DNA from 2 places in the Gallaecimonas zhanjiangensis genome. Region 1 is predicted to be linked to the other one. Evidence: predicted binding sites of a transcription regulator. Region 1 holds the regulator's gene; the other holds the start of a gene.

Region 1 (15,838 bases):
CACCGGAGTTGGAGAGAATGAGGGTGTAACCCTGGGCGGAACAGGCCTCCTCAACCCCGCGGATCACCTCGGCGAAGAAGGGGTTGGTGGAGGTGGTAACCAGCATGCCGATAGTGCGGGTGCGGTTGACCTTGAGGCTGCGGGCGACCGCCGAAGGGGCGTAGTTGAGCTCCTTGATGGCCAGGAACACCCGTTCCTTGGTGGCTTCGGCCACAAAACGGGTGCTGTTGAGCACGTGAGAGACGGTAGAGATACTGACGCCAGCTTTGTTGGCGACATCTTTTATGGTGGCCATGAACTAATCCTGCGGGAGCTCTGCGTAAAGCTTAACCAAAACCCTTGGCCAAGTTAACGCCCACTGCCATTAAAGAGGTATGCTAGGGCAGCAAATCAAGAGAGGTATTGTATGGAGCAGTTCGCCCATATATCAATCGATGAAGCGTTTCATAAGCTCAATGATGGCCAAGCAAGGCTGGTGGACATCCGCGACGAGGCCAGTTTTGCCGGCGGTCATATCGATGGTGCCTACCATCTGACCAACGGGACCTTGCATCGGTTTATGACCGAAGCCGAGTTCGACACCCCTGTTATCGTCTGCTGCTACCATGGCGTGTCCAGCCAGGGCGCGGCGCAATACCTGCTGCAACAGGGCTTTGAAGAAGTGTACAGCCTCGACGGCGGCTTCGAAGCCTGGAGAAAAGCCTACCCCTATGTCCGCGACCAAGATACTGGGTCACTTTCCTGACCCGAGGCTGGCTCAGGGCTTTGTCGACTACCTGGCAACCCGTGGCGTAAAAGCCAGGCTGGCCTTAGCCGGTAGCGACGTTGCCGTTGAGGTGGCGCTGCCGGCGCCGGAGTGGCTCGATGAAGCCTGGCAACATTTCCTGACCCAACCCCACGACCCGCGCTACAGCTCGGCCAGCTGGCAAAGCGGCGGCGACAGGCCGTCGCCCTTTCGCTACAACAGCCAGTTGCAGTTGCGCTTTGTTGCTGGCCCCCTGACGCTGGGTTTGTTGGTGGTGTGCGTACTGGTGTACCTGCCGTGGATGCTGGGCTATGCCGGGCTCTATCAAGCACTGTCGTTCCCGGCCAGCCTCGATGCCGTTACCCTGACCAACGCCTACCGGCTGGTGACGCCGATTTTGCTGCACTTTTCCCTGCTGCATATCGGTTTCAACCTGCTGTGGTGGTGGCAGCTGGGCGGCATTGTGGAAAAGCAAGAAGGCAGCCTGCATCTGGCCCTTATCACCCTGGTGACCGGCTTTGCCGGCAACCTGGCGCAGTTTCTGGCGGCGGGGCCGGCCTTTGGCGGCCTCTCTGGGGTGGTGTACGGCCTGTTCGGGTACTTCTGGGTGTCGGGGCTACTCTACCCGCGGCGCGGCATCATGCTGCCCAACTCCCTGGTGCTGTTCATGCTGGCTTGGCTGGTGCTGGGCTTTGTGGGCATTGGCCTGCCCATTGCTAACCAGGCCCACCTGTGGGGCCTGGTAGCCGGCTGCGCCCTGGCGGCGCTGCCATTTAAGGGCAGTAAAGCTCAGTAATACAGATACTTGGTGAAGAGCAAATCGGCGACAATCGGCTCGCCGGTTTCTTTTAGCAGCAGGTCTTGAGTGGTTTTCAGGCAGGCTTTGCGGATCTGCTCGCGGCCCTGCAGGGAGCGGATATCGTCGCCGGTCTGGTTGCCGAAGATCTCGATAAGGGCGTCGCGGATCAGCGGCGCATGGTGCTCTACCAAATCCTTCTTGCTGTCGTCTTTGAGCATCAGCTGCACCGTCACCCGGATATAGCCCAACCTGTTACCTTGGCTGACATAGTTGGTGATGATGTCAGGCTCCAGCTCGTAATAGCCGTACTGGGTTGCTGCCTTGGCTTCACCGGCTTTTTCTTCCTCGGCGGCCTGCGCCAGGACGGGCAGGGCGGTGGTGGCAAGCAACAGCAGTGGTAACAGATAACGCATGGATGTCCCCTTTCAAAATTGGCGCTCATACTTTGCCAGTAAAGCACTTGGCTCGCCAGATGCCGGTGATATCATGGGGCACCTTCAAAACAAGCCTGTTCCCGCATGTGGTCTGATTGGCAGTGGATGTCAGTGGCTGAGGCCGAAGGTCTTGGCAGCCAGCAACGTGACTGGTTGCTTGACCAAGGCTCGCTGACTCGGCGTTTGAAACGCCACAGCAAACATTTCAGGGTCAAGTTACAGTCGTTGACCCAAATTGAACTCAATGCCCGGCAGCAAGCCTGGTTGTCGTTGCCGGCGGTGGTGAGCGAACGCACCGTGCTGCTGGAGGCCGACGACAAAACCTGCATTTACGCCCGCAGCCTCTTTGTCAGCCAGCAAGGTTTTACCAGCCTAGGCGAACAGCCGCTGGGTGAGCGGCTCTTTGCCGATGACGGCTGGACCCGAGGTGATATCCTGCTGGCCCAGGTAGAGGGTAGTGCCCTTGGGTTGGCAGCGCAGACCCTGTGGGCTCGCTGTTCTGATTTTCGTGCGCCTGGTCAAAGCCCGGTTTGGGTGATGGAAGTGTTTCTGCCCGCCGTCTTTGACCTTTGAGATGGAACCGATGAAAGAAAAATATAAAAGCTATATGCAGCTGATGCGCGCCGATAAACCTATCGGTTCGCTGCTTTTGTTCTGGCCCACCCTCTGGGCTTTGCTGGTTTCCTCCAACGGTTTGCCAGACCCTTGGATCACTTTCGTGTTTTTTGCCGGCGTGTTTTTGATGCGCTCGGCCGGCTGCGTGATCAACGACTTTGCCGACCGAAAGGTCGACGGCCACGTTAAGCGCACCGCCCAGCGGCCCCTGGCCCGGGGCTCGGTGACCAGCCGCGAGGCGATCATTCTCTTTGGTGTGTTGTGCCTGGTCTCCTTTGGCTTGGTGCTGACCCTCAACCGGCTCACTATCTTGTTGTCGCTGGTGGCCTTGGCCCTGGCCTTTAGCTACCCCTTTATGAAGCGCTTTACCCACCTGCCCCAGGTAGTGCTGGGCATGGCCTTTGGCTGGGGCATACCCATGGCATCGGCGGCGCAAACCGGGCGAATTGACGAGTCCATCTGGTGGCTGTTTGCCGCCAACATCGCCTGGACCGTGGCTTACGACACCTTCTACGCAATGGTGGACAGGGACGACGACATCCGTATTGGGGTGAAATCCACCGCTATCCTGTTTGGCCGCTCCGACAAGCTCATCACCGGTCTTCTGCAACTGGCGGCGTTGCTGATGTTGCTGCAAGCCGGGGTGGTGGCCAGCCTTGGGCTGCCTTATTACCTGGGAGTGCTGGCGATGGCGGTGTTCTTTGTTTACCAGCAATGGCTGGTGCGCAACCGCGACCGCGATAACTGCTTCAAGGCCTTTCTCAACAACAACTACGCCGGCATGGTGGTGGCCATGGGGATCTACGCCGATTACCTGATGCAATAAGGCAATGGCTTGTCGTAACGACAAGTAAAATGAATTGTCACCGGGCCCCGAACCTTCTAGCGTTCGGGGCCTTTGTATTTGGGGGGACCATGGACCAGAAACTGCAGGCGGTAATTGACGGATTGGCCAGTAACGGCTTTGTGGTGATCCCCCAGTGGCTGGACGACGAGCTGCGCGATGCCCTGCGTAGCGAACTGCTGGTGCGCCGTGACGAACTGACCCGGGCTGGCATCGGCCGCGAAAGTGACCACCAGCAGCGCCAAGATGTGCGCAACGACAACACCCTCTGGCTCGATGGCCTGTCTTTGCAGCAGCAGCGTTACCTGGGGTTGATGGACGAGCTGCGTCTGGCCATCAACCGCAGCCTGTTTCTGGGCCTTAATGACTACGAGTGCCACTTTGCCCACTACCCCAAGGGGCATTTCTACCAAAAACACCTGGACGCCTTTCGCGGACGCTCCAACCGGGTGGTGTCGGCGGTAACCTACCTCAATGCCTGGTGGCCACAAGGGGCCGGTGGCGAACTGGCCCTTTACGACAGCAACGACCAGCTGCTGGGCAAGGTGGACCCGGCGCCCGGCACTTTGGTGTGCTTTTTATCGGAAGAGTTTCCTCACGAGGTGCTGCCGGCGGGGGACGACCGCTACTCCATCGCCGGTTGGTTCCGCCGCGACGCCCATCCGCTGGCCTGAAAAAAAGCCGCTCGGTGAGCGGCTTTTTTGTGGTCAGTGTCAGCAATCTTTGCACAAGACGTGGCGCACCGTGTCGGCCACCTCGTTGGAGAGCAGGTTGAGCACCAGCTCGTCCAGGGCCTGGGCTTTGGGGGTGGGCAGCAGCTCGCTTTGCTCCCCAAGCACCACCAGTTCTGCCTCGCGCAAGGTAGCAGCCAGGGACGCGATGAGTTTTTTGTCGAAAAACTCTGGCGCCTGGATGCCAAAGAGCGCCGATAGCCGCTCGGCCACCGCCTGAGCGCGGTTCTCAAGCTCGGCCCGGCCCAGAGGCTCTGGGCTTCGCAGCAGCGTCAGCACGATGGCGTAGCGCTGCAAGGACTCTTCGATAACCCCGCTTAGCAGCCACAGCTTGCGATAGCCCGGGCGTTGGGGGCTGGCGGCCTGCCAATGCTCGCCATCAAGGCTCACCAGGCCTTGCTGCTCAAGAGCGCGAAGCAGCGCCTGGATATGCTCGCCAAGGGCCGCTTCATCAATCCCCATAAAGAGCTCGGCTTTCAGCAGCGGATAAAGCGCCAGCACCTGCTCGCAAAGGGTATCCATGCTTTTGGGGCCGTCCAGCAGCAGCCGCGCCACCAAAGAGGGCAGCATGTATAGATGCAGGATGTTGTTGCGATAGTAGGTCATGGCGATGGCCTGGGTTTCATCCAGGCTGATGAGCTCGCCAAGGCCGTCTTCGCTGACCTGGAATTTGTCGCCTTTGAGCACCTGCTCCAGCAGCGCCTTGCCGTCTTGCTCGGGCAGGGTGACATGAGCCGAGTAGGGCGCCTGGCGGGCCAGGGCCAGCAATAAATCCAACTGGTTTTCCAGCACTTCCCGCGACAGGGCCCGGCGCTCGGCGCACAGCAGCGCCAGCGACACCAGGGTCACGCCGTTAAGGGCCGCCGCGTCGTTGATGCGGGTCAGCATTTCATCGCCCAGGCGGTTGACCAGAGGGGTCAGCCAACTGGGTTTGGCGTCGGCATCGCCGCTGCTTTTACGCCAGTCCGGCACCTGCTCGGTGAGGTATTGGGACAAGGCAATGGGCTGGCCAAAATTGACAAAGCCCTGGCCAAAATCCTGGCGCAATGCCTTGATGGTGGATTTAAAGGCCTGCCAGCCTGACTCCTTCTCTTTGGAGTTGCCGCGCAGCTCCTTGAGGTAGGAGCCTACTTCCATCACGTGCTCATAGCCGATGTACACCGGCACCAGGCTGATGGGGCGCTCGGAAGAGCGCAGCAAACTTTGCACCGTCATCGCCAGCATGCCGGTTTTGGGCGGCAGTAGCCGGCCGGTGCGAGAGCGACCGCCTTCGGTGAAGTATTTCACCGAGTAGCCCTTTTGAAAGAGGCTGTAGAGGTACTCGCGAAACACCGTGGAATAGAGCTTGTTGCCCTTGAAGCTGCGGCGGATAAAAAAGGCGCCGCCCCGGCGGAACAGCGGCCCGGCCGGGAAGAAGTTGAGGTTGACCCCGGCAGCGATGTGCGGCGGCACCATGCCCTGCTGGTAAATCACGTAAGAGAGCAGCAGGTAGTCCATGTGGGAGCGGTGGCAGGGCACGAACACGATTTCGTTGCCATCGTGGGCCAACTGGCGCACCACCTCGGCATTGGACACCTTGATGCCCTTGTAGATGCGGTTCCAGATCCAGCCCAGCAGGCGGTCTAAAAAGCGGATAAAGCCGGGGGAGAACTTGGCGGCGATTTCCTGCAGGTACTGGTTGGCGCGTTGCTCGGCCTGGCCAAAATCTTCCTTGCGCGAACGTGCTTCGTCTTCGATGGCCCTTTTCATGGGCTCGGTCTTGAGCAGGGCGGCCAGCATGGTTTCGCGGTCGGGCAGGCGTGGGCCTGTCATCACCAGGCGCTGGCGGGAAAAATGCACCCGCGCCACCCGGGCCAGCTTGTGGCTGAGGTTGTCGTCGCTGTCGTCGCGCTGGTCCAAGAGATTGCGAAGGGACACCGGCCGGGCAAAGCGCACGAAGTTGTCACGGCCATAAAAGGCGATGATCAGCATCTTGCGCAGCCAGGAGGGGGAGTCGTAGTCAGACAGCATCGAGCCCAGCAGCGAGGGGTTTTCGTGACCCGGCTGGCGGCCCCAGAACAGGGAAACCGGCAGCAGCTGCACGTCTTGTTGGCGGTCTTCCCGCAAGGGTTTGAGCAGCGCTTTAAGGGCATCGCGGAAGTTGCCGTGGCGGCGCTTGCGGGTCAGCAAGGTTACCGGTTTATCCATAAACAGGCAGCGGGGCACCGTTTGGCCGGCCAATTGCAGCGGCGCTGTAGGGTCTGGCAAGCCCATGCCCAGGCACAGGCGGCGCACCGCCAGCAGATCGGACGCCGAAGCGGATTTAAAGGCGTAAACAATGGGCTTGCTGGGGTCCAGGCCAAGCTCCTTGACGGGATCTTGCGGTACCAGTTTGCTTTTAACGGTCAGTGAAACAGGCCACTTGAGGGCCTTGAGTAGAAAACTCGGCAGCACGAATATGTCCCGGAGAAGTTTTTAGCCGGCCGGCTAGCTTAGCAGAAGTCTTTGTCAAAGTCTTTGCAGCCGGGGTAACCTTGGGACGCAGTCCATGGCTGGATCTTTGAATGGCAGAATCACCTTATCGCCCCCATCTGGCGGCCCTGGAACGGGTTGTTGCCCTGGGGGGCGGCCACGGCCTGGGGCGGATGCTCTCGGCGCTCAACTTTCTGGGCCCCCGCCTTACCGGCATCGTCACCACCACCGACAACGGCGGCTCCACGGGGCGCCTGCGCCGCTCGCACCACTGCATCGCCTGGGGCGATGTGCGCAACTGTATCAATCAGCTGGTCACCCAACCCTCCACCGGTAGCCGCCTTTTTGAATACCGCTTCGGCGCCGAAGGGGAGCTGGGCGGCCATAACCTCGGTAACCTCATTCTGCTGGCGCTGGACGATCTCTGTGTGCGGCCGCTCGAAGCCATCAACCTGGTGCGCCAGGTGCTTAGGGTGAAATGCGAGTTGCTGCCCATGACCGAGAGCCCCGCCGACCTGCTGGCGCTTTGTGAAGAGGGCCTTGAGCACCTGGGGGAACAGCGGGTGGACAGCCTTGCCACCATGCCGCGCCAGCTGACCTTGTCGCCCAAGGTAGCGGCCACCAAGGAAGCGGTGGATGCGGTAAGGGAAGCGGACCTGTTGATTTTGGGGCCGGGCTCGTTTTTAACCTCGGTGATGCCGCCGCTGCTGTTGCCGGAACTGGCCGGGGCCTTTCGGGCCAGCAAAGCGGTCAAGGTCTGGGTGGAGAACCTGGGAGTAGAACAAAGCCCGGTGCGTGCGTTAACCCCTGGCCAGCGCTTGGCCTGGTTGCACCGGCAGCTGGGGTTTAGCGCCGTCGACTGGGTGTTGGCCCGGCCCGGCCTTGACTGGCAGCAACTGCCAATGGGCATCAGGCGCCTGGAAATGCCGTTGGCGTCCGAGCAAATCTTCTATCGCCACGACCGCGACGCCTTGGCCAACGGCCTGGAGCGGATCCTCGCTGCCTGTTGATAACTCTGTGAGTAAAAATCCGGTGCCTGTGGGTTGGTCGCTGTGCAGGCCAAGCGCCTTGCCATCTCCAAAGAACTGGATATACTGACAGTTACTGTAAATAAAACCAGTTGAGGCATCCGATGCGCCCCCTTACTCCCCGCCAGCAACAGATCCTGGATCTGATCCGCGCCCGCATTTCGGAAAGCGGCATGCCCCCCACCCGTGCCGAGATTGCCCAGCAGCTGGGTTTTAAGTCTGCCAATGCCGCCGAAGAGCACCTCAAGGCCCTGGCCAAAAAAGGGGTTATCGAAATTTTGGCCGGCACCTCCCGTGGCATTCGCCTACTGGATGACGACAGCGCCAACGACGAGCCGGGCCTGCCGCTGATTGGCCAGGTGGCTGCCGGCGAGCCCATTCTGGCGACCCAGCATATTGAGTCCCACTACCAGATGGACCCGGAGCTGTTCCATCCCCGTGCCGACTTCCTGCTGCGGGTTAAGGGCGAGAGCATGAAGAACATCGGCATCATGGACGGCGACCTGCTGGCGGTGCACCGCACCAGCCAGGCCCGCAATGGCCAGGTGGTGGTGGCCAGAGTAGAAGATGATGTCACCGTAAAACGCTTGGACCAGCACGGCCACAGCCTGCGCCTGATTGCCGAGAACGACGATTTTGACGACATCCTGGTCGACCTTCGGGAGACGCCCGTTACCATCGAAGGCCTGGCCGTCGGAGTGATCCGCAACAGCCAGTTTTAAGGCGTAACGGCTTTTAGCAGAAGGCGGCAGGGGCACCCCCCTTGCCGCCTTCTTTGCATTTATTCCCCCACCAACTGGACGATAACCCTTTCTTGGATAAGGCTTAGTCTGACTATAAAAACATCAGCAGTTTTGCAGCGATACACACAATCACAACGATCCCGCCACTAATCGTCACTCTTAAGGGCGCTTGCTGGACGGGGTAGGGAAGGGCCGGCAAAGGGCTGGGTCGTACCTGGGCAGGGCTCTCGCTTCTACTGACAGGAGCAGCAAGTGAGCAGCAGACGTCATCAGGCATTGGGGGCCTGGGCGGTGCTGGCCTGGTGCTGGCCATTCACTGCCTTGGCGGACGGATACAACATGACCCGCGGCGTTACGGACTTCAGCCAGCGGGTTTATGGTCTGCACATGACCATCTTTTGGATTTGCTGTGCCATCGGGGCCGTGGTCTTTGGCCTGTTGTTTTACAGCCTGATCCGCCACCGTAAATCCCGCGGCGCCAAAGCGGCCAACTTTCATGAGTCCACCCGGGTCGAGATCCTTTGGACGCTCATTCCCTTTGTCATCCTCATCGCCATGGCGGTACCGGCCACCAAAGCCCTGGTGGCAGGCGATGACGACGGCTCCGGCCCGGCCGACCTTACGGTGCAGGTCACCGGCTCCCAATGGAAATGGCATTACCAATACCTGGGCACCGACGTAGGTTTTTATTCGCTGCTGGCGACCCTGCCGGACCAGATAACTAACCGCCTGGACAAGGGCGACAACTACCTTCTCGAGGTGGACAGGCCCCTGGTGCTGCCCACCGACCGCAATATCCGTTTTGTGATCACCTCCGAAGACGTCATCCACTCCTGGTGGGTTCCGGCCTTCGCCGTGAAAAAAGACGCCATCCCCGGCTTTATCAATCAGGTGCAGACCCGCATCAAGGAGCCAGGGCTCTACCGTGGCCAATGCGCGGAGCTCTGTGGCAAGGACCACGGCTTCATGCCTATCGTGGTGATTGCCAAGACGCCGGCGGCCTTTGACGACTGGCTCAGTGCCGAGCAGGCTCGTCTGGCCGCCAAAAAGGCCGAAGAGCAAAAACTACTGGCCATGAACCGCTCCCTGGACGAACTGATGCGCGACGGCAAAGCCCTTTACGAGGCGCGCTGCGCCATGTGCCACCAGCCCAATGGCGAAGGGCTGCCCGGGGCCATTCCGGGCCTTAAAGGCAGCGCCATCGCCACCGGTGATGTCCATGCCCACATCGATATCGTGCTCAACGGCAAAGCCGGCACCGCCATGCAGGCCTTTGGCAAACAGCTCAGTTTGTCGGAGCTGGCCGCCATCATCACCTATGAACGCAATGCCTGGGGGAACAGCACCGGTGACGCCGTACAGGCCGCCGACTTGCACCGTTTCCTCAGCGGCGACAACCCCTAGGAGGCACCAATGCAGGTCTCACGAGACATGGATGCCCCCAAGGGGCTCGACGCCGCCCAGCATGAGGTGCATCACGGCCCGGCCCGTGGCCTGATGCGCTGGGTTACTACCACCAACCACAAGGACATCGGCAGCCTCTACTTGTGGTTCAGCTTTCTGATGTTCCTGACCGGCGGCTCCATGGCTATGGTGATCCGCGCCGAGCTGTTCCAGCCGGGCTTGCAGTTGGTAGAGCCGCAGTTTTTCAACCAGATGACCACGGTGCACGGCCTAGTGATGGTGTTTGGGGCGGTTATGCCAGCCTTTGTGGGGCTGGCCAACTGGATGATCCCGATGATGATTGGCGCGCCGGACATGGCGCTGCCGAGGATGAACAACTGGAGCTTTTGGATTTTGCCCTTCGCCTTTGCCATTTTGCTGTCCAGCCTCTTTATGGAGGGCGGCGGGCCGGCTTTCGGCTGGACCTTCTACGCGCCGCTTTCCACCACCTACTCGGGTAATTCCACGGCACTGTTCGTGTTCTCCATTCACATCATGGGTATCAGCTCGATCATGGGCGCTATCAATGTGATTGTGACCATCTTCAACCTGCGGGCGCCGGGCATGACCTGGATGAAACTGCCGCTGTTTGTGTGGACCTGGCTCATCACCGCCTTCTTGCTGATTGCGGTGATGCCGGTATTGGCCGGCGCCGTGACCATGGTGCTCACCGACAAGTACTTCGGCACCGATTTCTTCAACGCCGTGGGCGGTGGTGACCCGGTAATGTTCCAGCACATCTTCTGGTTCTTCGGCCACCCCGAGGTGTACATCATGATCTTGCCGAGTTTTGGCATCATCAGCGCCATCCTGCCCACCTTCGCCCGCAAGCGGCTGTTCGGCTACGCCAGTATGGTGTACGCCACGGCCAGCATTGCCGGGCTGAGTTTTGTGGTGTGGGCGCATCACATGTTCACCACCGGCATGCCGCTTTTTGGCGAACTGTTCTTTATGTATTGCACTATGCTGATCGCCGTGCCCACCGGGGTGAAGGTGTTTAACTGGGTGGCCACCCTGTGGCGCGGCTCCATCAGTTTTGAAGTGCCGATGCTGTTTGCCCTGGCCTTTGTGGTGCTCTTTACCATCGGTGGCTTTTCCGGCTTGATGCTGGCCATCACCCCGGCCGATTTCCAATACCACGATACCTACTTCGTGGTGGCGCACTTCCACTACGTGCTGGTGACCGGCGCCATCTTCTCGATCATGGCGGCGGCCTATTACTGGCTACCTAAGTGGACCGGCCACATGTTCGACGAGGGCCTGGCCAAGCTGCATTTTTGGTGCTCGCTGGTGTCGGTGAACGTGTTGTTCTTTCCCATGCATTTTCTCGGGCTGGCGGGCATGCCAAGGCGGATCCCCGATTACGCCCTGCAATTTGCCGATCTGAACAAAATTGTCTCCATCGGTGGCTTTGCCTTCGGGCTTAGCCAGCTCATCTTCCTGTGGGTGGTGATCAAGTGCATCAAAGGCGGCACGCCGGCACCTGCCAAACCCTGGGAAGGAGCCGAGGGGCTCGAATGGGAAGTGCCAAGCCCGGCGCCCTACCACACCTTTGAAACCCCGCCGGAGATCAAACCATGACCGGCCAGGGCCATGGCCTGCTGACCAAACGCCTGCTGTTGCTGGTGGCGCTGATGTTCGGTTTTGCCTTTGCCCTGGTGCCCCTTTACAACGTGTTTTGCCAGGTGACCGGTATCAACGGTAAAACCGGTGGCCCAGTAGCCGCCACCCTGGTGGAGCCAGAGGACAAAAGCCGGCTCATTACCGTGCAGTTCGTGGCCTATATCAATGAGGGCCTGCCCTGGGAATTTCGCCCTGACGTTACCGAGATCAAGGTTCACCCCGGCGAGCGAAGGCTGGTGCACTTCTACGTCAAGAACCGCGCCAGGGGCGATATTGTCGCCCAGGCGGTGCCCTCGGTGGCGCCGGGGCTGGGGGCCAAATATTTCCACAAGATTGAATGCTTTTGTTTCCAGCAGCAGCACCTGGCTCCTGGCCAGGAGGTGGAAATGCCGCTGCTGTTTTTCCTGGATACGGCGCTGCCGGATGACATCCAAACCCTGACCCTTTCCTACACCCTCTACAACCTCAGCGTGAGGGGCTCGTCATGAAACACGAACACTACTATGTGCCCGCCAAATCCTATTGGCCGATCACGGGCGCCCTCGGCCTGTTCCTTATCGCTTTTGGGGCCGGGCATTTCGTGCCCCAGGTGACCAGCGGCCAACAAGGGGGTTATGGGGGTTGGCTGCTGCTGGCCGGGGTACTGGTTATCGTACTGATGTGCTTTGGCTGGTTTGCGGCGGTTATCCGCGAGTCCATGGCTGGCCTCTATTCGGGGCAGATGGACCGCTCCTTTCGCCAGGGTATGAGCTGGTTCATCTTCTCGGAAGTGATGTTCTTCTGCGCCTTTTTCGGGGCGCTCTTTTATGCCCGGACCTTTGCCGTGCCTTGGCTGGGGGGCGGGTCCAACAACATCCTGACTCACCAATTGCTGTGGCCCGATTTCAGCGGCACCTGGCCGGTGGCCACCACCCCGGGCGGCAAAAGCACCGAGGTGATGCCCTGGATGGGGCTGCCGCTATACAACACCCTGATTTTGCTCAGCTCATCGGTCACTGTGCATCTGGCGCACCTGTCTTTGGAGAAGGGCAACCGATTGGCGCTCAAGCTGTGGCTGCTGGCCACCATCGTGCTGGGCAGCTGCTTTTTGTATCTGCAAGGGGTCGAGTACATCCACGCCTACACCGAGATGGGGCTCAAGCTTGATGCCGGCATCTACGGCAACACCTTCTTTCTGCTCACCGGTTTTCACGGCATGCACGTCACCTTGGGCACCTTGATGCTGCTGGTGATGTGGCTGCGGGTGCTGGCGGGGCATTTTTCGGCGCAAAAGCACTTCGGCTTCATGGCGGCCAGTTGGTACTGGCACTTTGTAGACGTGGTGTGGCTGTGCCTGTTCCTGTTCGTGTACATCCTCTAGTAGGGGGTTGAATGCGGTTCGATAACGCCGAGCGCGATCAACACCACCACCAGCAACAGCACCAGGAAGGAAGCCAGCAGGCGCCGGCCAAGGAAGCGGCTCATCTGGCCCTGCTCGCCGTGGCGGAGCATGACAAAGAGCGCCAGAAACAGGTTCACCAGCACATACAGCACCAACCCCAGAATAAGCACCTTCACCAGCATGGGTTCTCCAAAAGTAAATGGTTGCCCTGGTTATTCACTGTGGCGCTGCTGGTGCTCTTTGGCAAATTGAGCCTCTGGCAATGGCAAAGGGCCGAGCAAAAAGCCGCACTGCTCAGCGAAGTGGCAAATCGCCCGGTGCTGGCGCTGGAAGAGGCCTTGGCCAAAGCCAACCCCGATTACTGGCCGGTAACAATGAAGGGGCGCTGGCTGCCCACCGCCATCTATTGGGACAACCGCACCCTTGATGGCCAAGTGGGTTATGACCTGCTGCAACCCTTTGCCACCAGCTGGGGCGTTTTCTTGATTGACCGAGGCTGGTTGGCCGGCGCTGCCCGCCGCGACCTGCTGCCCAGCGCTCCCTTGGCTCAAGGTGAAGCCGCCATTACTGGGCGCTTGCGGCAAGTCGACCCCGGCTTCTCGCTCAAAGCCACCGTGCCCGAGAAGCTTGGCGACGGTTACCGGGTGCAAAGCCCTGCCCCCGAAGCGCTGACCGAAAGCCTGGGCCTGCCGTTGCAAAACTGGGTGCTGAGCCAGGAGCCGAGCGGCCCGGGCCTTATTGCCCACTGGCCGCTGGTGGTGATGCCGCCGGAAAAACACCGCGCCTATTCCCTGCAATGGGCCAGCATGGCGCTGGCGCTGATGGTGGCCTTTGGCTGCTGGTTGCGGGCCGAGCACAGGAGGAAACATGAGTAAGCAAAAGACATTGCTGCTGGCCTTTTTGGCGCTCTTTATCCTGCCGGTGGCTCTGGCCCAAATGGCCTTTATGGGAGGCTGGCTGACCGGTAGCCCCACTGTTAACAAGGGCGAGCTTATCAATCCGCCGCTCTCTGCCGCCGCGCTCTTTGCCAATGACCACCACTGGCGGCTGGTCTACGTGATGCCGCCAATCTGCCACCAGGCTTGCCATGAGAGCCTCTATATCCTTGGCCAAACCCATCTCGCCCTGGGTCGGGAGATGGACAGGGTGGTGCCGGTGGTCTTGGGCACCGTTTCGCTGCCTGCCGACACCGCGCCTGGTTTGGTGCAGGGCGGCCCGGGGGGGGCACCACTTCAGCCCAATCGCCTTTATATCGCCGACCCCAGGGGCTTTGTGATGCTGAGCTACCCCCCTGCCAGTGAGCGCCCCCAAACCCTGGCCCTTGGCAAGGACATGCTGACCGACCTCAAACGGCTCCTCAAGCATTCCCAGGTGGGCTGACCATGAGAACCCTGACCCGCATTGCGATAGCTCTGGCCCTGATGGTGATCGCCCTTGGCGCCTACACCCGGTTGACCGACGCCGGCCTTGGCTGCCCGGACTGGCCAGGTTGCTACGGCGCCCTGGTGGCGCCCTACACCGACCAGCATCTGGCTCATGCCGAGCAAGCCTTTCCCGGCGCCAAGATTGAAGTGCACAAAGCCTGGAACGAGATGGTGCACCGCTATTTTGCTGGCGCGCTGGCCCTTTGCATCGGCCTGCTGGCGGCGCTGGCCTTCTGGCGCTTCAGGGCCCAGCGGCCCTGGGTGGTGGCGTTGCTGAGCTTGCTGCTGTTCCAGGCCACCCTGGGCATGCTGACCGTGACCCTGAACCTGCGGCCGCTAGTGGTGACGGGGCATCTGCTGGGCGGCATGGCCACCCTGGCGCTCTTGTGGTGGCTGGCCCTGCGCTTGGGCCCGGCCACCGCCCGCCCCCGTGCGCCTTTTTACTTGCGCTGGCTGGCGGTTGTCGTCGCCCTGGTGGTGGTGGGGCAAATCGCCCTTGGCGGCTGGACCGCCGCCAACTACGCTTCCCTTGCCTGTACCCAGTTGCCGGTGTGCGAGGGGGATTGGTGGGGCCGCCTGCATCCTGAAGCGGCCTTCAACCTGCTCTCGCCTCCGGCCGACAATTACCAGTACGGGGTGCTGGGCTACGAGGCGCGCATGACCATCCATATCGCCCACCGCTTTGGGGCGATGGTGACGTCGGCGCTGCTCATCTTATTGGCCTCTGGTTTGTGGCGGCGGGGGCAAAAAGCCATGGCTCTGGGCCTGGTGGCGCTGCTTGGCGTACAACTTTGCCTGGGCTTGGCCAACGTGGTGCTGAGTGTGCCGCTGGCGGTGGCCCTGGCTCATAACCTGGTGGCGCTGCTGTTGTTTTTGCTGCTGCTCACCCTCAATCACGGCTTGTGGAGTGGATATGAAGTCACTGAGCCTGTTGGCCGCCGGGCATTGGCCCTGGCGGGATTTTCTGGCCATCACCAAGCCTCGGGTGGTGATGCTGCTGTTACTTACCGCCCTGGTGGGCATGATCCTGGCCCAAGACACCTGGCCAAATCCCTGGTTGGTTATCAACGGCCTGATGGGCATCGGCCTGGTGTCGGCCGGGGCCGCCGCCATCAACCACATCCTCGATCAACATATCGACCATAAAATGGCCCGCACCCGGATGCGGCCTCTGGTGCAAGGCCGGTTAAGCCAGGGCCAGGCCTGGGTTTTTGCCGTGGTGGTGATTGCCCTTGGGCTGATGCAGCTGGCGCTTTGGGTCAATGGCCTCACCGCTTTGCTGACCTTCGCCGCCATGGTGGGTTATGCGGTGATTTACACCGTGTTTTTAAAACGCATGACCCCGCAGAACATCGTGATTGGTGGCCTGGCTGGTGCCATGCCGCCGCTGCTGGGCTGGACCGCTATCACCAACAGCATGGACGCCAACGCCTGGCTGCTGGTGCTGATTATCTTCGCCTGGACACCGCCTCATTTCTGGGCCCTGGCCATCGCCCGGTGCAACGATTACCAGCGCGCCGGTATCCCCATGCTGCCGGTGACCCATGGCATCGAGTACACCAAAACCTGCGTGCTGC
Region 2 (15,838 bases), 1.9 Mb from region 1:
ATACCGGGGCTGCCAGCGTTACTTAAGGTAAGCACCCCGGAAAGAATGGTATCGGCGCCGGTGGAGCCAAAAGAAGTGGTGTAGCTGATGGGCAAAAAGTTGGCCGGCACCAGTAGCACGCAAGAGGCGATAAGCAGCATCCAGCAAAGGCGCCGGCCCTGGGTAGGGCGGCTTTCCAAATGGCGCTGGCAGCGCCAGCAATACTCGGCGGAGGCCACATTGAGGGCATAACAGCGCACACAGCTTCGTAGCCCATCGACATTTTTAAGGGGCTGCTCGGCAATGCGCTGCCAAAGCTCGGCCGGGCGAATACCTTGCAGCAATGCCGCCATGGCCAGCTGCCCCAGCACCAGGCTCCACATGCCGGCTTTGAGGTGCAGATCGCCAATGTCTCCCAGTTTGACCATGGACACGCAAAGCCCCACCAGCAGGATGTCGAGCATGCACCATTCCTTGAGATACCCAAGGGCCACCATGCTTTGGCGGCGCATATGGCTGTCGGGGGCAAATAGCACAAAGAGCAGCAGGCAAGACATCAAGATAGGTACCGCCAGCGCGGTCAGGAACACCAGAAAAGACGGGATCCACTGGCCTTCTTGGGCGAGGTTGATAATGCCGCTTAGCAAGGTGGCATCGGTACTGATGCCAAAGACGCTAAAGCTCACCAGGGGCATGAACAGCAAACACAGGGTGCCGAGGGAGAGGGTCATCGCCAGGGCCACCATGGTGCGGGTTTTCATGCGCCGGCCTTCGGCAATGGCGCCGCCGCAGCGCGGGCACCAGGCGTTATGGCCGGTATCCAAGGCGCAGCCGCTCATATGCAGCAAGCAGTGGGGGCAGACTATCTGGGGTTCGGACATGGCGGGCCGATCCGTTAACGGCGATCCGCCCATGCTATCTGCTCAGCCAGGCAGCCTCAAGCAGATCAAGGTCTTTCAGCTTGAGGTTGACGTTAACGTAAAGCAAGGATTAGTCTGAGAGGAGTTTTCCCCATGTGAGGTTTGTCATGTCTCAGGGACGCAAATTCCGCGAGCTGGTTGCCAGCGAACACCCCCTGCAAATTGCCGGTACCATCAATGCCTATATGGCGCTGATGGCCAAAGCGGCTGGTTTTAAAGCCCTTTACCTGTCTGGCGGCGGCGTGGCCAACGCCAGCTTTGGCCTGCCTGACTTGGCCATTACCACCCTTAACGATGTGGCTCTCGATGCCGAGCGCATTACCGGCGCCGTGGATCTGCCGCTGTTGGTGGATATCGATGTGGGCTGGGGCGGCGCCTTTAACATTGGCCGCACCATCAAGACCATGGAGCGGGCCGGGGTGGCCGCCGTGCATATGGAAGATCAGGTTTCGCAAAAGCGCTGTGGCCACAGACCCAACAAGGAAGTGGTCTCCACCAGCGAAATGCAAGACCGCATCAAAGCCGCCGTTGATGCCCGCCAGGACAGCAACTTCGTAATCATGGCCCGCACCGACGCGCTGGCTGTAGAAGGCCTGGACGCCGCCGTCGAGCGCGCCGCTGCCTACGCCGAAGCCGGCGCCGACATGATCTTTGCCGAAGCCATGACCGACCTTAACCATTACGACCGCATCAAAGCTGCCTGCGGCGTGCCGGTGCTAGCCAACATGACCGAGTTCGGCCAAACAGAGCTTTACCACAAGGCCCAGTTGGCCGAGCACGGCGTTGACATGGTGCTTTATCCGCTGTCGGCGTTTCGCGCCGCCAATGCCGCCGCGGTCAAGGTCTTTGAAGCCATCCTTCGCGACGGCCACCAAAACGCCGTGGTAGACACCATGCAAACCCGCAGCAAATTGTACGACTACCTCAATTACCACCAGTACGAGCAAAAGCTCGACGCCCTATTTGCCAAAGATAAATAAAAAGAGGAATGCAGCATGGTTGATAAAGCATTGGGGGGAGCTGGCCTTCGCGGCCAGGTCGCCGGACAAACCAGCATCTGTACCGTCGGCACCGCCGGTAACGGCCTGCATTATCGCGGCTACGACATTGAAACCCTGGCCGACAAAGCCTGCTTTGAAGAAGTGGCATATCTGCTGCTGCGCGGTGAGCTGCCCAATGAAGCCGAGCTTGGCGCCTACAAGACCAAGCTCAAGGGCATGCGCAAGCTGCCAGCCACCCTTTGCGAGATGTTGGAGAAAATCCCTGCCGACGCTCACCCCATGGACGTGCTGCGCACCGGTTGCTCGGCCCTGGGTAACCTGGAGCAAGAAGGGGACTTTAGCGTGCAGATGGACGTATCCGACCGCCTGCTGGCGACTTTTCCCGGCATCATCAACTACTGGTACCGATTTAGTCATGACGGAGTGCGCATTGACACCGACTCGGACTGCGACAGCATCGGCGGCCACTTCCTGGCGCTGCTGCACGGCAAAGCGCCGAGCGCGCTTTTCGAAAAAGTGATGAACGTGTCGCTCATCCTCTACGCCGAGCATGAGTTCAACGCCTCCACCTTTACCGCCAGGGTCTGCGCCTCCACCCTTTCTGACATGCACTCTTGCGTGACCGCCGCCATCGGCTCGCTCCGTGGCCCGCTGCACGGCGGTGCCAACGAGATGGCCATGGCCATGATTGAGCATTGGGCCAGCGAAGAAGAAGCGGTGTCGCGCCTAAACGCCATGCTGGAGCAAAAAGAGAAGATCATGGGCTTTGGCCATGCCATCTACCGCACCAAGGACCCGCGCAACGCCGTTATCAAGTATTGGTCCAAGGCCTTGGCCCGGGACTTTGGGGACGACCGTCTGTACCGGGTTTCCGAGGCCACCGAGCAGTTTATGTGGGAGAAAAAGCAGCTGTTCCCCAACGCCGATTTCTTCCACGCCAGCGCCTATCACTACATGGGCATTCCCACCAAGCTTTTTACCCCGATTTTTGTTTGCTCAAGGGTATCGGGCTGGACCGCCCATGTAATGGAGCAGCGGGCCAACAACCGCATTATCCGGCCTTCGGCCGAATACACCGGGCCTGATGTCAGGGAATTTGTTGCCCTGGAAAACCGCTCCTGATAAAGAAAAGTGGCCCTTCGGGGCCCTTTGCCGTTAGTGACAACACGAGTTCAAGGCATGAACAGCCAATTTCGAAAAGCCCTGCCGGGCACCTCGCTTGACTATTTTGATACCCGCGCCGCCGTCGACGCCCTGGTGCCGGGGGCCTATGCGCGCCTTTCCTATACCGCCCGGGTGCTGGCCGAAAACCTAGTGCGCCGAGCAGAACCGGCGCGCCTTAACGATTACCTGGGGCAAATCATCCACGGCAAACGGGAGCTGGATTTCCCCTGGTTCCCGGCCCGGGTGGTGTGCCACGACATTCTCGGCCAGACCGCCCTGGTAGACCTTGCTGGCCTTCGCGACGCCATTGCCGAGCGCGGCGGCGACCCGGCCAAGGTCAACCCGGTGGTGCCTACCCAGCTGATTGTTGACCACTCCCTTGCGGTCGAGCACGCCGGTTTTGACAAAGACGCTTTTGATAAGAACCGCGCCATCGAAGACAGGCGCAATGAAGACCGTTTCCACTTTATCAACTGGACCAAGCTCGCCTTTGAAAACGTCGAGGTTATTCCTCCTGGCAACGGCATCATGCACCAAATCAACCTCGAGAAGATGTCGCCGGTGGTGCAAGTAAAAGACGGCGTTGCCTTCCCCGATACCTTGGTGGGCACCGACAGCCACACTCCCCATGTTGACGCCCTGGGGGTAATAGCCGTGGGGGTAGGGGGCCTTGAAGCCGAAAGCGTGATGCTGGGCCGCGCCTCCTGGCTGCGCCTGCCCGATATCGTCGGCGTTGAGCTGACCGGTAAGGCGGCGCCCGGCATTACCGCTACCGACATCGTGCTGGCCATCACCGAGTTTTTGCGTAGCGAAAAGGTGGTGGGTGCCTATCTTGAATTCTTCGGCGAGGGCGCTCGCAGCCTCACCTTGGGCGACAGGGCCACCATCGCCAACATGACCCCAGAATACGGCGCCACCGCCGCCATGTTCCATATTGACGAGCAGACCCTTGATTACCTGCGCCTGACCGGCCGCGAAGAGGCCCAGGTGCAACTGGTAGAGCAATACGCCAAAACCGCCGGGCTCTGGGCCGATGGCCTTCAGAGCGCCGAGTATGAGCGCACCCTGCGCTTTGATTTAAGCTCGGTGGTGCGCAACATCGCCGGGCCCTCCAATCCCCATAAAAGGGTGCCGGTGAGCGAGCTTGGCAAACGGGGCATTGCCGGCGCCTGGCAGCAAGAGCCGGGGCTGATGCCAGATGGCGCCGTTATCATCGCCGCCATCACCAGCTGCACCAACACCTCTAACCCCCGCAACGTCATCGCCGCCGGCCTCTTGGCCCGCAACGCGGTGCAAAAGGGCCTGGTGCGCCAGCCTTGGGTCAAAACCTCCCTGGCACCGGGCTCCAAAGCGGTAGAGCTGTATCTGAAAGAAGCAGGGCTACTGGGGTACCTCGAGCAGCTCGGTTTTGGGGTGGTGGGCTTTGCCTGCACCACCTGTAACGGCATGAGCGGCGCCTTGGACCCGGTTATCCAGCAGGAGATCGTCGAGCGCGACCTCTATGCCACGGCGGTGCTCTCCGGTAACCGAAACTTTGACGGCCGCATTCATCCCTATGCCAAGCAGGCCTTTTTGGCCTCGCCGCCGCTGGTGGTGGCCTACGCCATTGCCGGCACCATCCGCTTTGATATCGAAAAAGACGCCCTGGGGGTGGACGCCGAAGGCCGCAGTATTACCCTCAAGGACATCTGGCCCGATGACGGCGAAATAGACGCCATCATCAAGCAAAGTGTAAAGCCAGAGCAGTTCAAAGCCGTGTACGACCCCATGTTTAACCTGAAGGTGGACTACGGCCAAAGTGTCAAGCCACTGTATGACTGGCGGCCACAAAGCACCTATATTCGCCGCCCGCCATACTGGGAAGGCGCCCTGGCCGGTGAGCGCAGCCTCAAGGGCATGCGGCCGCTGGCGGTGCTGGGGGATAACATCACCACCGACCACCTGTCGCCCTCTAACGCTATCCTGGCCAGCAGCGCCGCCGGCGAGTACCTAGCCAAAATGGGCTTGGCCGAAGAGGACTTCAACTCCTACGCCACTCACCGAGGCGATCACCTCACCGCCCAGCGTGCCACCTTTGCCAACCCCAAGCTTATCAACGAGATGGCGGTGGTGGACGGCGCCGTAAAACAAGGCTCCCTGGCGCGCCTGGAGCCTGAAGGCAAGGTAATGAGGATGTGGGAGGCCATCGAGGCCTACATGGCCCGGCGCCAACCCCTTTGCATTATCGCCGGCGCCGATTACGGCCAAGGTTCAAGCCGCGACTGGGCGGCAAAAGGGGTGCGGCTGGCTGGGGTTGAGGCCATCGTGGCCGAAGGCTTTGAGCGCATTCACCGCACCAACTTGATTGGCATGGGGGTATTACCGCTGCAATTTAAAGACGGCACCGACCGCCATACCCTGGGCATTGATGGCACCGAGACGTTTGATGTTAAAGGCACTCCTGCCCCCGGCGCCGAGCTGACGCTGGTGCTGCACCGCCACAACGGTGAGCGCCTTGAAGCGCCGGTCACCTGCCGCCTCGACACCCTCGAAGAGGTGTCTATCTACCAGGCGGGCGGGGTGCTGCAGCGCTTTGCCCAGGATTTTTTGGACGCCAATAACTGATCATCCCCTTAAGCCGCCAGGGAAGGCGGCTTTCCTTTTTTATGGGGCTCTTTTTGCCGGGCAGCCGGTGTGGAGTGATGTAATGAGTAAACCGCAAATCAAAATTCTGGCTACCTACATGCGCGGCGGCACCTCCAAGGGGGTGTTTTTTCGCTTAAACGACTTGCCCCCTGCCGCCCGTGAGCCGGGCCCAGCCCGAGACAAGCTGCTGCTTAGGGTGCTCGGTAGCCCAGACCCTTACGGCAAACAGATTGATGGCCTGGGTAACGCCAGCTCCAGCACCTCCAAGGCGGTTATCCTCAGTAAAAGCCAAAGGCCGGGCCACCATGTGGATTACCTCTTTGGCCAAGTCGCCATCGATAAGCCCTTTGTGGACTGGAGCGGTAACTGCGGTAACCTCTCGGCAGCGGTGGGCGCCTTTGCCATTCACAGCGGCCTGGTTGACAGCGCCTTGCTGCCCCAAAACGGCCACGTTGACATTCATATCTGGCAGCAAAACATCGGCAAAACCATCATCGCCCGGGTGCCCATCAGTGAGGGCCAGGTCCAGGAGACCGGCGATTTTGAGCTAGACGGTGTCACCTTTGCGGCCGCAGAGCTGCCGCTGACCTTTGTTGACCCGGCTGACGATGAAGGGGCGCTGTTCCCCACTGCAAACCTTGTCGACCAACTGGACGTCCCCGGCCTTGGCAGCCTTGAGGCCACCCTGATTAACGCCGGCATTCCCACCATCTTTGTGCGCGCCCGTGACATTGGTTACCGGGGCACCGAGCTGCAAGGTGATATCAATGGCGATAAAGCCGCTTTGGCGCGCTTAGAAGCGCTGCGCACCGCCGGGGCCCTCAAGATGGGGCTTATCAAAACCCCACAAGAAGCGGCCACCCGCCAGCACACCCCGAAAGTTGCCTTTGTGGCGCCTCCCACTAGCTATAACGCGTCGAGCGGTAAAACCGTGGCTGGCGACAGCATTGCCCTTTGTGTCAGGGCCATGTCCATGGGCCAGTTGCACCACGCCATGATGGGCACTGCGGCTGTCGCCATCGCTACCGCGGCGGCCATTCCCGGCACCTTGGTGAGCGAAGCGGCCGGCGGCTCTTCTAACAGCCTTCGCTTTGGCCACCCCTCTGGCACCTTGCTGGTAGGCGCCAAGGCAGGGCAGGACGCCAGCGGCAACTGGCAGGTGCAAGAAGTGTCCATGAGCCGCAGCGCCCGCATCATCATGGAGGGCTGGGTGAGGGTGCCCGAGGAGTGCTTTTAACCCGGCGTAAAGCGGGGCGTTCATCAGCCTCTCATAAAGCTTTGCAATACTGCCCCTGTCCTCTGAATTTCGGCGTGACCTGACCGAGGAAATGATTTACTGTTCATTCATACAGTAAATCAGGAGTCGTTATGGCCGTCGTTATTCAATACGTCGTAGTACGCAAGGGGATAGAGAAGATGACCTTTACCAGCAAACAGGAAGCAGATGCCTATGACAAGCTGCTCGACAGCGCCGATCTGTTGGCCGACCTGCTGGAAAAAGGCCCCGTGACCTTAAGTGAAGAGCACCGGGAGCAACTGGGGTTGTTCCTTGCTACCGAAAAGGATGCGCTGCTGGCGGCCCTTAAAGGCAAACCGGCAGCAACCAAACCGAAAAAGGAGAGCCCATGAAAGTAGCAGCGTTGGCCATGGTGCTGGCGGTAGCCAGCCCACTGACCATGGCCATGGACCGTTACGTAGCGGTGCAGGGCGAAGCAAGCCGCGCCGTGGCGCCGGATGAAGTTAGCTTCACCGTGTCCTTTAGCAGCGAAGGGGAGCAGTCTGATGTGCTGCTAAAAGACATCGAAGCCAAAGCCAAACCGTTTTTGGCGGCCATTAAAAAGCTCGGCGTGGCCGACAAAGACATCCAGGGCACCCGCTTTGACGTATCGCCGCGCTATGTAGACGGCAAAGCCGCCGGCCTTCGCGCTCAGCAAAGCTACCGGGTAACGGTGCACGACTTTGACCTTTACCCCAAGGCGCTGAAAGTGGCGGTAGACGCCCACAGCGACGGTATCGGCCAGGTACAGCTGGCTTATTCGGGGCAAGACAAGCTCTATCGTGAATTGCTGGCCCAAGCGGTGATGGATGCCAAGAGTAAAGCCGCGCTGCTGGCCAATGCCGGTGGCACCAGCCTGGGTAAAATGGTGAGTGTGGACGAGCAGGGCGGCGGCCGGGCGCCGGTGGTGTACATGCGCGCTGCCGCCATGGACAGTGGCCCTATGCAAACCCCAGGCACCATTGATGTAAGCGCCAGCGTGTCAGCCCGATTTGCGATTAAAGACTGACCGCCCGGCTCTAAAATAGCGCCTTAGGCCCTGTCTGGCGCATCCTTAACTGGACAGGGCCAAGCTTCCTACGTTATACCGACAGTTCGAATTTAAGGCCCTAAGGGCAAAACCAAAAATCTATGAGCAATAAAGCCGCTTTTTATACCGAAATAACCCAGATGGCATTGGGTCTTATCGACGGTGAACCGGATCTTATCGCTAACCTGGCCAACATCAGCGCCTTGCTGAATGAACACCTTGATGACCTCAACTGGGTCGGCTTCTACCTGCTTCAGGGCGACACCCTGGTGCTGGGGCCGTTCCAGGGTAAGGCTGCCTGTGTGCGTATCGAGGTTGGCAAAGGGGTGTGCGGAACAGCCGTTGCCCAAAAGGCCACCCAGCGAGTGGACGATGTTCACGCCTTCCCCGGTCATATCGCCTGTGATGGCGCCTCCAACGCCGAGATAGTCGTGCCCCTGGTGGTCAACGGCGCCATTATCGGTGTGCTGGATATAGATTCCCCTTCATTCAGTCGCTTTGATGCCGATGACGAAGCCGGGCTTAATGCATTCGTCAAGGCGCTGGGCGATGCCCTCAGCAACACTGGTAAATAAGCTGCCTGACCTTTTAGAATAAGCCGCTGCGCAGGTTTTAAGGCCCTGCGTGTCTGGCAAAGGAATACTCATGGAACAAACTGAAAGTTCGTCAAAACTCCCCGATACCAAGGCAGTACTTGCCTTTCTGGCTGAGACGTTCCCGCAATGCTTTACCCTCAAGGGCGAAGCCAAACCGCTGAAAATCGGTATTTTTCAAGACTTGGCCGAGCGCCTGGATAGCGACGAGCGGGTCTCCAAGACCCAACTGCGCATGGCGCTGCGCCACTACACCAACGCCTGGCGTTACCTGCGTAGCGTTAAAGCCGGTGTCGCGCGGGTTGATCTGGACGGCGCCGACAGCATCGCCGTTACCGACAGCGAAGCCGAGCACGCCCAAACCAGCCTGCATGAGTCCATGCGTAAGGCCGGTGTCGACCCGGACAAAAAGCCCCAGCGCAAACCCAATGATAAAAAGGCGCCGCGTAAACCGGCTCCTAGCGCCAAGCCCAAACCCCGCCAGGCACCGCGCCTGGACATCAACGCCCTGAAAGTGGGTGACGATGTGCGGGTGGTTGGGGGCCAGCGCCCTCTGCCGGGCACCGTGGTAGCCGTTGATAAGGATTCTGTGCAGGTTCAGCTGGTTACCGGCATGGTAATGCATGTAAAGGGCGAGCATTTGATCGCCGCCAAGGGAGAGTAACGGATGGTAAAGGTGATTCGACTGGCCGCGTTAACCGCGGCCATGGTGTCCACGTTCAGCTATGCGGTGGCACCCACCCTCGGTGAAGATGCGCTGCCCAAGTTGGCACCAGAAGCACAGCACGCGACAGAGACCAAGCGGATCACCACTTTGCTGCGCCGCTCCCACTACAAGCATTTCTCGCTGGACGACAAACTGTCCGGCGAGATCCTTGACCGCTACTTAAAAGATCTCGACTACAACCGCAGCATCTTTTTGCAAAGCGACATCGACGGTTTTAAAAAGCTCTACGCCACCCAAATCGATAACGACCTTATCGACGGCGACAACAGCTGGGCCTACGCCATCTACGACCTTGGCATGAAGCGCCGCTTTGAACGCTTTGCCTATGCCTTGTCGCTGCTGGATAAACCCATGAGCTTTGATACCGAAGACAAATATGTCTACGACCGTACCGAAGCCCCCTGGCCCAAGGACGAGGCCGAGCTTAACGAGATTTGGCGCGAGCGCGTCAAATACGACGAGCTCAACCTCAGCCTGACCGGCAAGAAATGGGACGAAATCAAAGACACCTTGACCAAGCGTTACAACAACGCCATCAAGCGTCTTAGCCAGTCCCAGAGCGAGGATGTCTACCAGTTGGCCATGAACGCCTTTGCCAACCAGGTAGAGCCCCACACCAGCTATATGTCTCCCCGTAGCGCCGAGCGTTTTGACGTGGAGATGAACCTGCAACTGGAAGGCATTGGCGCGGTATTGCAGTCCATCGACGACTACACCGTGATTGCCTCTTTGGTTAAAGGTGGCCCGGCCGATAAATCCGGCCAGCTCAAGCCCGAGGACAAAATCATTGCCGTAGGGCAGGGCACCAAGGGCGAGATGACCGACGTGGTTGGCATGCGCCTTGACGACGTGGTCGAGCTTATCAAGGGCAAAAAAGGCTCCAAGGTGCGCCTGGAAGTGCTGCCCGGTGGCTCGGTCTCGGCCAAGCCCAAGACCGTTGTCATTGAGCGTGACAAGGTGCGCCTGGAAGACCGCGCCGCCAAGGGCGAGGTTTACACCATTCCCTACGGCGAATACAAAGGCCAGAAGGTGGGCGTGATTAACGTGCCGAGCTTCTATGTGGGCCTGTCTGCCGACGTGAAAAAAGAAATCGCCAAACTGAAGAAAGACAAGGTTGGCGCCATCATCATGGACCTTCGCGGTAACGGCGGCGGCGCGCTGACCGAAGCCTCGGCCCTGACTGGCCTCTTTATCGACGAGGGCCCGGTAGTGCAGGTGCGTAGCGCCAATGGCCGGGTGGATGTGGAAGGCGATTCCGACGGCGAAGTGGCCTACAGCGGCCCGCTGACGGTGCTGATTGACCGCTACAGCGCTTCTGCGTCGGAGATTTTCTCGGCTGCCCTGCAAGACTATGGCCGCGCCCTTATCATTGGCCAGAACTCCTACGGTAAAGGCACAGTGCAGCAGCACCGCGGTCTTGGCCGCCTGTACGACATGTTCGACAACAAAATGGGCTTTATCCAGTACACCATTGCCAAGTTCTACCGCATCAATGGCGGCAGCACCCAGCACAAAGGGGTGGAGCCGGATGTACTGCTGCCCCCAGAAATCGACCCGGATAAAGTAGGCGAGAGCACCAACGACAACTCGCTGCCCTGGGATCAGATCCCCCCGGCCGATTACCAGCCGCTGGACATGGTCAGCCACACCGCCGAGCTGCAAAAACTGCATGACGCGCGCATGGCCAAAGACCCCCGCTACGCTTATATCCTTGATGATCTTAAGGAATATAACGCCCACAAAGCGGACAAAACGGTGTCTTTGAATAAAGCCGACCGGGAAAAAGAACGTAAGGACGACGAAGCCAAACGCCTGGAGCGCATCAACTCCTGGGCCACATTCGAAGGCAAGCCGACTTACAAGACCCTGGACGACGTGCCCAAGGACTTCGAGCTTCCCGATGTGGATCTGGCCGAAGCCGCCCGCATCACTCTCGACTACGTCAAAGTCGATGACTTAGCTAAAAAATGAGATAAGGCCCCGATTTTGGGGCCTTTTTTTTTCTGGCTGCTCTGTTAGGGTTTTATCGAACAATAACAACAAGGACGGCCAATGCAGCAAGCTAACAGCAAGAAAGGCGGGGCCACCCGCTGGTCGAACCGCTTCGCCTATATCCTCGCCGCCACCGGCGCCGCCGTAGGCCTTGGCAATATCTGGAAGTTTCCCTACATCACAGGTGAGAACGGCGGCGGCGCCTTCGTGCTGGTGTACCTCATTTGTATCCTGCTCATTGGCATACCGGTGATGATGGCGGAAGTGGCCATCGGTAAATACGGGCGCCGCACCCCCGGTAAATCCACCACCGAAGTGGCCAAAGCCTCGGGTAAGCCGGCCTTTTGGGGCTTTGTGGGCTGGATGGGGGTGATAAGCGGCTACCTTATCCTGTCTTTTTATGTGGTCATTACCGGCTGGGGCCTGGCTTATATCTTTAAAGCCGGGGCAGGGGACTTTGGCAATGGCGACCCAGCGGCGGTACAAGCGCTGTTCAAAGGGCTGACCTCCAACGGCTGGGCGCTGCTGGGCTGGACTAGCCTGGTTATTCTTGGCACGGTGCTGGTGATAGGCAAAGGCGTTAAGGCCGGCCTGGAGCGGGCGGTATCGACCCTGATGCCCATTTTGTTTTTGCTGCTGCTGGTGCTGGCCGGTTACGCCGCCAGCGAAGGGGATTTTGCGGCGGCCCTGCACTTCATGTTTGACCCGGATTTTTCCAAGCTCACCATCAACGGGGTGGTGGTGGCCCTGGGCCATTCCTTTTTCACCTTGAGCCTGGCCTCGGGGATCATGATCATGTACGGCGCCTACCTGCCAGAGGGGGTATCCATCGCCAAAAGCTCGCTGTGGATAGCCTTTTTCGACACCCTGGTGGCGCTTATCGCCGGCATGGCCATTTACCCCATCGTCTTTGCCCACCACCTGGCGCCGGGCGCCGGGCCGGGGCTTATCTTTCAGACCCTGCCCATTGCCTTTGGCCAGATGCCGGGCGGGCGCTTGGTGGGGGTGTTGTTTTTCATCATGCTGGTGTTTGCCGCCTTTACCTCGGCGCTGGCGCTGATTGAATCGTCGGTGGCCTGGCTGGTGGAAAAACGCGGCTTTAGCCGCTGGGGCGCCGCCATCACTGCCGGTTTGGGGATTTGGTTGCTGTCTCTTGGCACCATTGCCTCGGTGGCAGAGCTGCCCATCGCCCAGTTTGCCGGCACCGATTTCTTCTCGGTGCTTGATTACCTGACCGCCAATATCCTGCTGCCCATCGGCGGCCTGGCCATTGCCATCTTTACCGGTTGGGTGGCCAATAAATCCTTGATAGCCGACATGATTGACGCCCCGGTGGTGTTCAAAAGCTGGTATCCGGTCATCAAATTCCTGGCGCCTGTCGCCATCTTGCTGGTGTTCCTGCAACTTGTTGGGATCATCAACCTGTAGTCAGGGCGGCCCCGGCCGCCTTTTATAAAGAGAGCCCGATGAAAGCCGAAATAAAAGCGCCTTCCTTGCTGGACGCCATCATCCCGGTGGTGGTCCTTATTGCCTTGCTGGCAGCGTCGGTGACGCTGTTCCACGACGACTCCTCCTACGGCCCCAACCAGATAGCGCTGCTACTCTCTGCCATGGTGGCCGCCATCATTGCTCTTAAAAACGGCCACCAGTGGCACGACATTGAAAAGGGCATCATTAAGGGCATCAGTATTTCCCTGGGCGCCGTGCTGATTTTGCTGGCCGTGGGCGCCCTTATCGGCACCTGGCTGCTGGCCGGCACCGTACCGAGCCTGATTTACTTCGGCCTTAAGATCCTCAACCCGTCGATTTTCTATGCCGCCACCTGCCTTATCTGCGCCGTGGTGTCCCTGGCCATCGGCTCGAGCTGGACCACCGCCGCCACTATTGGCGTGGCGCTGATGGGGGTAGCAGGGGGCCTTGGCCTGTCACCGGCCGCCACCGCCGGCGCCGTGGTCTCCGGCGCCTACTTTGGCGATAAAATCTCGCCGCTGTCTGAAACCACCAACCTGGCACCAGCGGTGGCGGGCTCAGATTTGTTCTCCCACATTCGCCACATGATGTGGACCACGGTGCCGTCCTTTGTGCTGGCGCTCATTATCTTCCTGCTGCTGGGCCTTGGCAGCCAGGGCGACGCCTCCAGCGCCCGCATCGACGCCATCCTTACCGGTTTGACCCAGAACTTTGATATCTCCGTCTGGCACCTGGTGCCGCTGGTGGCCTTGCTGGTGATGGCCATGCGCAAGATGCCCGCCTTCCCGGCGGTGTTTATCGGCGCGCTGCTGGGAGGCGTGTGGGCGCTGTTATTCCAGAGCGAGTTGGTGCATCGCCTAGGGGGCGAGGGGCTGGTGGCCGGCCTTAAGCTGATGTGGACCACCCTTTTTAACGGCATTAGCATCGAGACCGGCAACCCCACCTTGGACAAGCTCCTTTCCGGCGGCGGCATGAGCTCCATGCTCAATACCGTCTGGCTTATCATGTGCGCCATGAGCTTTGGCGCGGTGATGGAGCGCACCGGGCTGCTGACCCGCCTTATTCGCGGCCTACTGGGGGCGGCCAAAAGCGCCGGTAGCCTCATTGCGGCCACCATTGCCACCTGTATTGGCTCCAACATTCTTACCGCCGACCAATATATGGCTATCGTCATGCCGGGCCGAATGTTCAAAGAAGAGTACGAGCGGCGCGGCCTGGCGCCGGTTAACTTGTCTCGCTCCCTCGAAGATGGCGGCACCATTACCTCGCCTCTGGTACCCTGGAATACCTGCGGGGCGTACATGCATTCGGTTCTGCATGTTTCCCCGGCGGACTATATCTTTTATGCTCTGTTCAATCTCATCAATCCGGTACTGGCGGTGATATACGCCTACCTGGGTGTCAAGATCCTCAGGCTCAGTCCCCCTGCCGCGGGACCTGCGCAGTAACCTGTTCCAAGCCCGGCATTGCCGGGCTTTCCTTTCAAAGGAGTAGGCATGGCCAACAAGCCGGTAAAACGATTGGCGGATTACAAAGCCCCCGCATTTCTCATCAGCGCTCTCGACCTCACCTTTGAGCTGCACGATACCCAAACCCGGGTCACCGCCGTCAGTACCTTGACCAAGAACGGCACCGACCCCTTGCTGCGCCTGGACGGCGAGCAGCTGGAGCTGGTGTCAGTAGAGCTGGACGGCAAAGCCGTTACCCCCCGTTTTGAAAACGACCAACTGGTGATTGAGGTGGCAAAAGACAGCGCCACGTTGAAAATCGTCACCCAGATTGACCCCACCGCCAATACCGCTCTCGAGGGGCTGTATCGCTCCGGCGGCGCTTTTTGTACCCAGTGCGAGGCCGAAGGCTTTCGCCGCATCACCTATTTTCTCGACCGCCCGGACGTGCTCGCTGTCTACACCACCAAGGTGATAGCCGATAAAGCGCAGTATCCGCAGCTCTTGTCCAACGGCAACCTGGTTGAAAGCGGCGAGCTCGAAGGTGGCCGCCACTTTGCCACCTGGCACGACCCGCACCCCAAGCCTTGTTATCTCTTTGCCCTGGTGGCCGGGGATTTTGACCTGCTGGAAGACAGCTTTACCACCGCCAGTGGCCGTGACGTGCTGCTACAGATCTTCGTGGACAAGGGCAGGCGAGTGCAGGCCCGCCACGCCATGGAGGCGCTGAAATTCTCCATGAAGTGGGACGAAGACACCTACGGCCTCGAGTACGACCTCGACCGGTTCATGATTGTGGCGGTGGATTTCTTCAACATGGGCGCCATGGAGAACAAGGGCCTTAACATCTTCAACGCCAAGTACGTGCTGGCCGATGACGACACCGCCACCGACCAGGACTTTGACAACATCGCCGCCATCATCGCCCACGAGTACTTCCACAACTGGACCGGTAACAGAGTGACCTGCCGCGACTGGTTCCAGCTCAGCCTCAAAGAAGGCCTGACGGTATTTCGCGACCAACAGTTCAGCAGCGACTGGGCCGGCTCCAGCGCCACCCGTATAAAAGAAGCCCAGGTGATCCGCACCTTGCAGTTTGCCGAAGACGCGGGCCCCATGAGCCACCCCATCCGCCCCTTAGAAGTGGCGGAGATGAACAACTTCTACACCGTGACCGTATACAACAAGGGCGCCGAAGTTATCCGCATGCTAAATGGCCTCTTGGGTAAAGCGGGTTTTCGGGCCGGCATGGATCTCTACTTCAAGCGCCACGACGGCCAGGCGGTGACCTGCGACGATTTCGTGGACGCCATGGCCGACGCCAACGATGTGGATCTCACCCGCTTCAAAGGCTGGTATCGCCAGTCCGGCACCCCGGTGCTGACCGTCAAAGAGATTTGGGAAAACGGCCACTACGGCATCAAGCTCAGCCAGTTGACTCCGCCCACCAGCGATCAGGCTGAAAAAGGCCCGCTGCCGCTGCCTTTTGCCATCGAGCTCTTGGGCCACGGCAAGGACGTATTGCAGCTGCAAGAGGCCGAGCAGACCTTCGCCCTCGGCCAGTTTGACGAAAAGCCCATTCTCGCGCCCCTGTGCGGCTTCTCGGCGCCGGT

The links. Region 1 encodes LexA, which represses DNA repair genes until DNA is damaged. Its sites were predicted from a motif close to TNCTGTATGTACATACAGNA; they were not measured.
Region 2: the regulator LexA is predicted to act here: its motif matches at 7,024-7,043, upstream of AC22G1_RS10055 (YebG family protein).

What each region holds. Positions count from the first base shown of each region.
Region 1 is NZ_CM172603.1:161,454-177,291, forward strand. It holds gene AC22G1_RS00735 (substrate-binding domain-containing protein) at 1-295, opposite strand, end outside; gene glpE (thiosulfate sulfurtransferase GlpE) at 407-745, shown strand; gene glpG (rhomboid family intramembrane serine protease GlpG) at 711-1,541, shown strand; gene AC22G1_RS00750 (flagellar basal body-associated protein FliL) at 1,535-1,957, opposite strand; gene AC22G1_RS00755 (chorismate--pyruvate lyase family protein) at 2,063-2,551, shown strand; gene ubiA (4-hydroxybenzoate octaprenyltransferase) at 2,562-3,419, shown strand; gene AC22G1_RS00765 (2OG-Fe(II) oxygenase) at 3,509-4,111, shown strand; gene plsB (glycerol-3-phosphate 1-O-acyltransferase PlsB) at 4,151-6,601, opposite strand; gene yvcK (uridine diphosphate-N-acetylglucosamine-binding protein YvcK) at 6,712-7,629, shown strand; gene lexA (transcriptional repressor LexA) at 7,752-8,369, shown strand; gene coxB (cytochrome c oxidase subunit II) at 8,643-9,794, shown strand; gene ctaD (cytochrome c oxidase subunit I) at 9,804-11,414, shown strand; gene AC22G1_RS00795 (cytochrome c oxidase assembly protein) at 11,411-11,944, shown strand; gene AC22G1_RS00800 (cytochrome c oxidase subunit 3) at 11,941-12,816, shown strand; gene AC22G1_RS00805 (DUF2909 family protein) at 12,813-13,019, opposite strand; gene AC22G1_RS00810 (SURF1 family protein) at 13,041-13,712, shown strand; gene AC22G1_RS00815 (redox-active disulfide-containing membrane protein) at 13,705-14,217, shown strand; partial or broken gene AC22G1_RS00820 (COX15/CtaA family protein) at 14,259-15,083, shown strand; gene cyoE (heme o synthase) at 15,253-15,838, shown strand, end outside.
Region 2 is NZ_CM172603.1:2,108,539-2,124,376, reverse strand. It holds gene AC22G1_RS10080 (paraquat-inducible protein A) at 1-860, opposite strand, end outside; gene prpB (methylisocitrate lyase) at 1,007-1,879, shown strand; gene prpC (bifunctional 2-methylcitrate synthase/citrate synthase) at 1,895-3,022, shown strand; gene acnD (Fe/S-dependent 2-methylisocitrate dehydratase AcnD) at 3,080-5,668, shown strand; gene prpF (2-methylaconitate cis-trans isomerase PrpF) at 5,751-6,926, shown strand; gene AC22G1_RS10055 (YebG family protein) at 7,058-7,318, shown strand; gene AC22G1_RS10050 (SIMPL domain-containing protein) at 7,315-7,974, shown strand; gene msrC (free L-methionine (R)-S-oxide reductase MsrC) at 8,097-8,570, shown strand; gene proQ (RNA chaperone ProQ) at 8,641-9,252, shown strand; gene prc (carboxy terminal-processing peptidase) at 9,256-11,286, shown strand; gene AC22G1_RS10030 (sodium-dependent transporter) at 11,368-12,735, shown strand; gene nhaC (Na+/H+ antiporter NhaC) at 12,774-14,225, shown strand; gene pepN (aminopeptidase N) at 14,274-15,838, shown strand, end outside.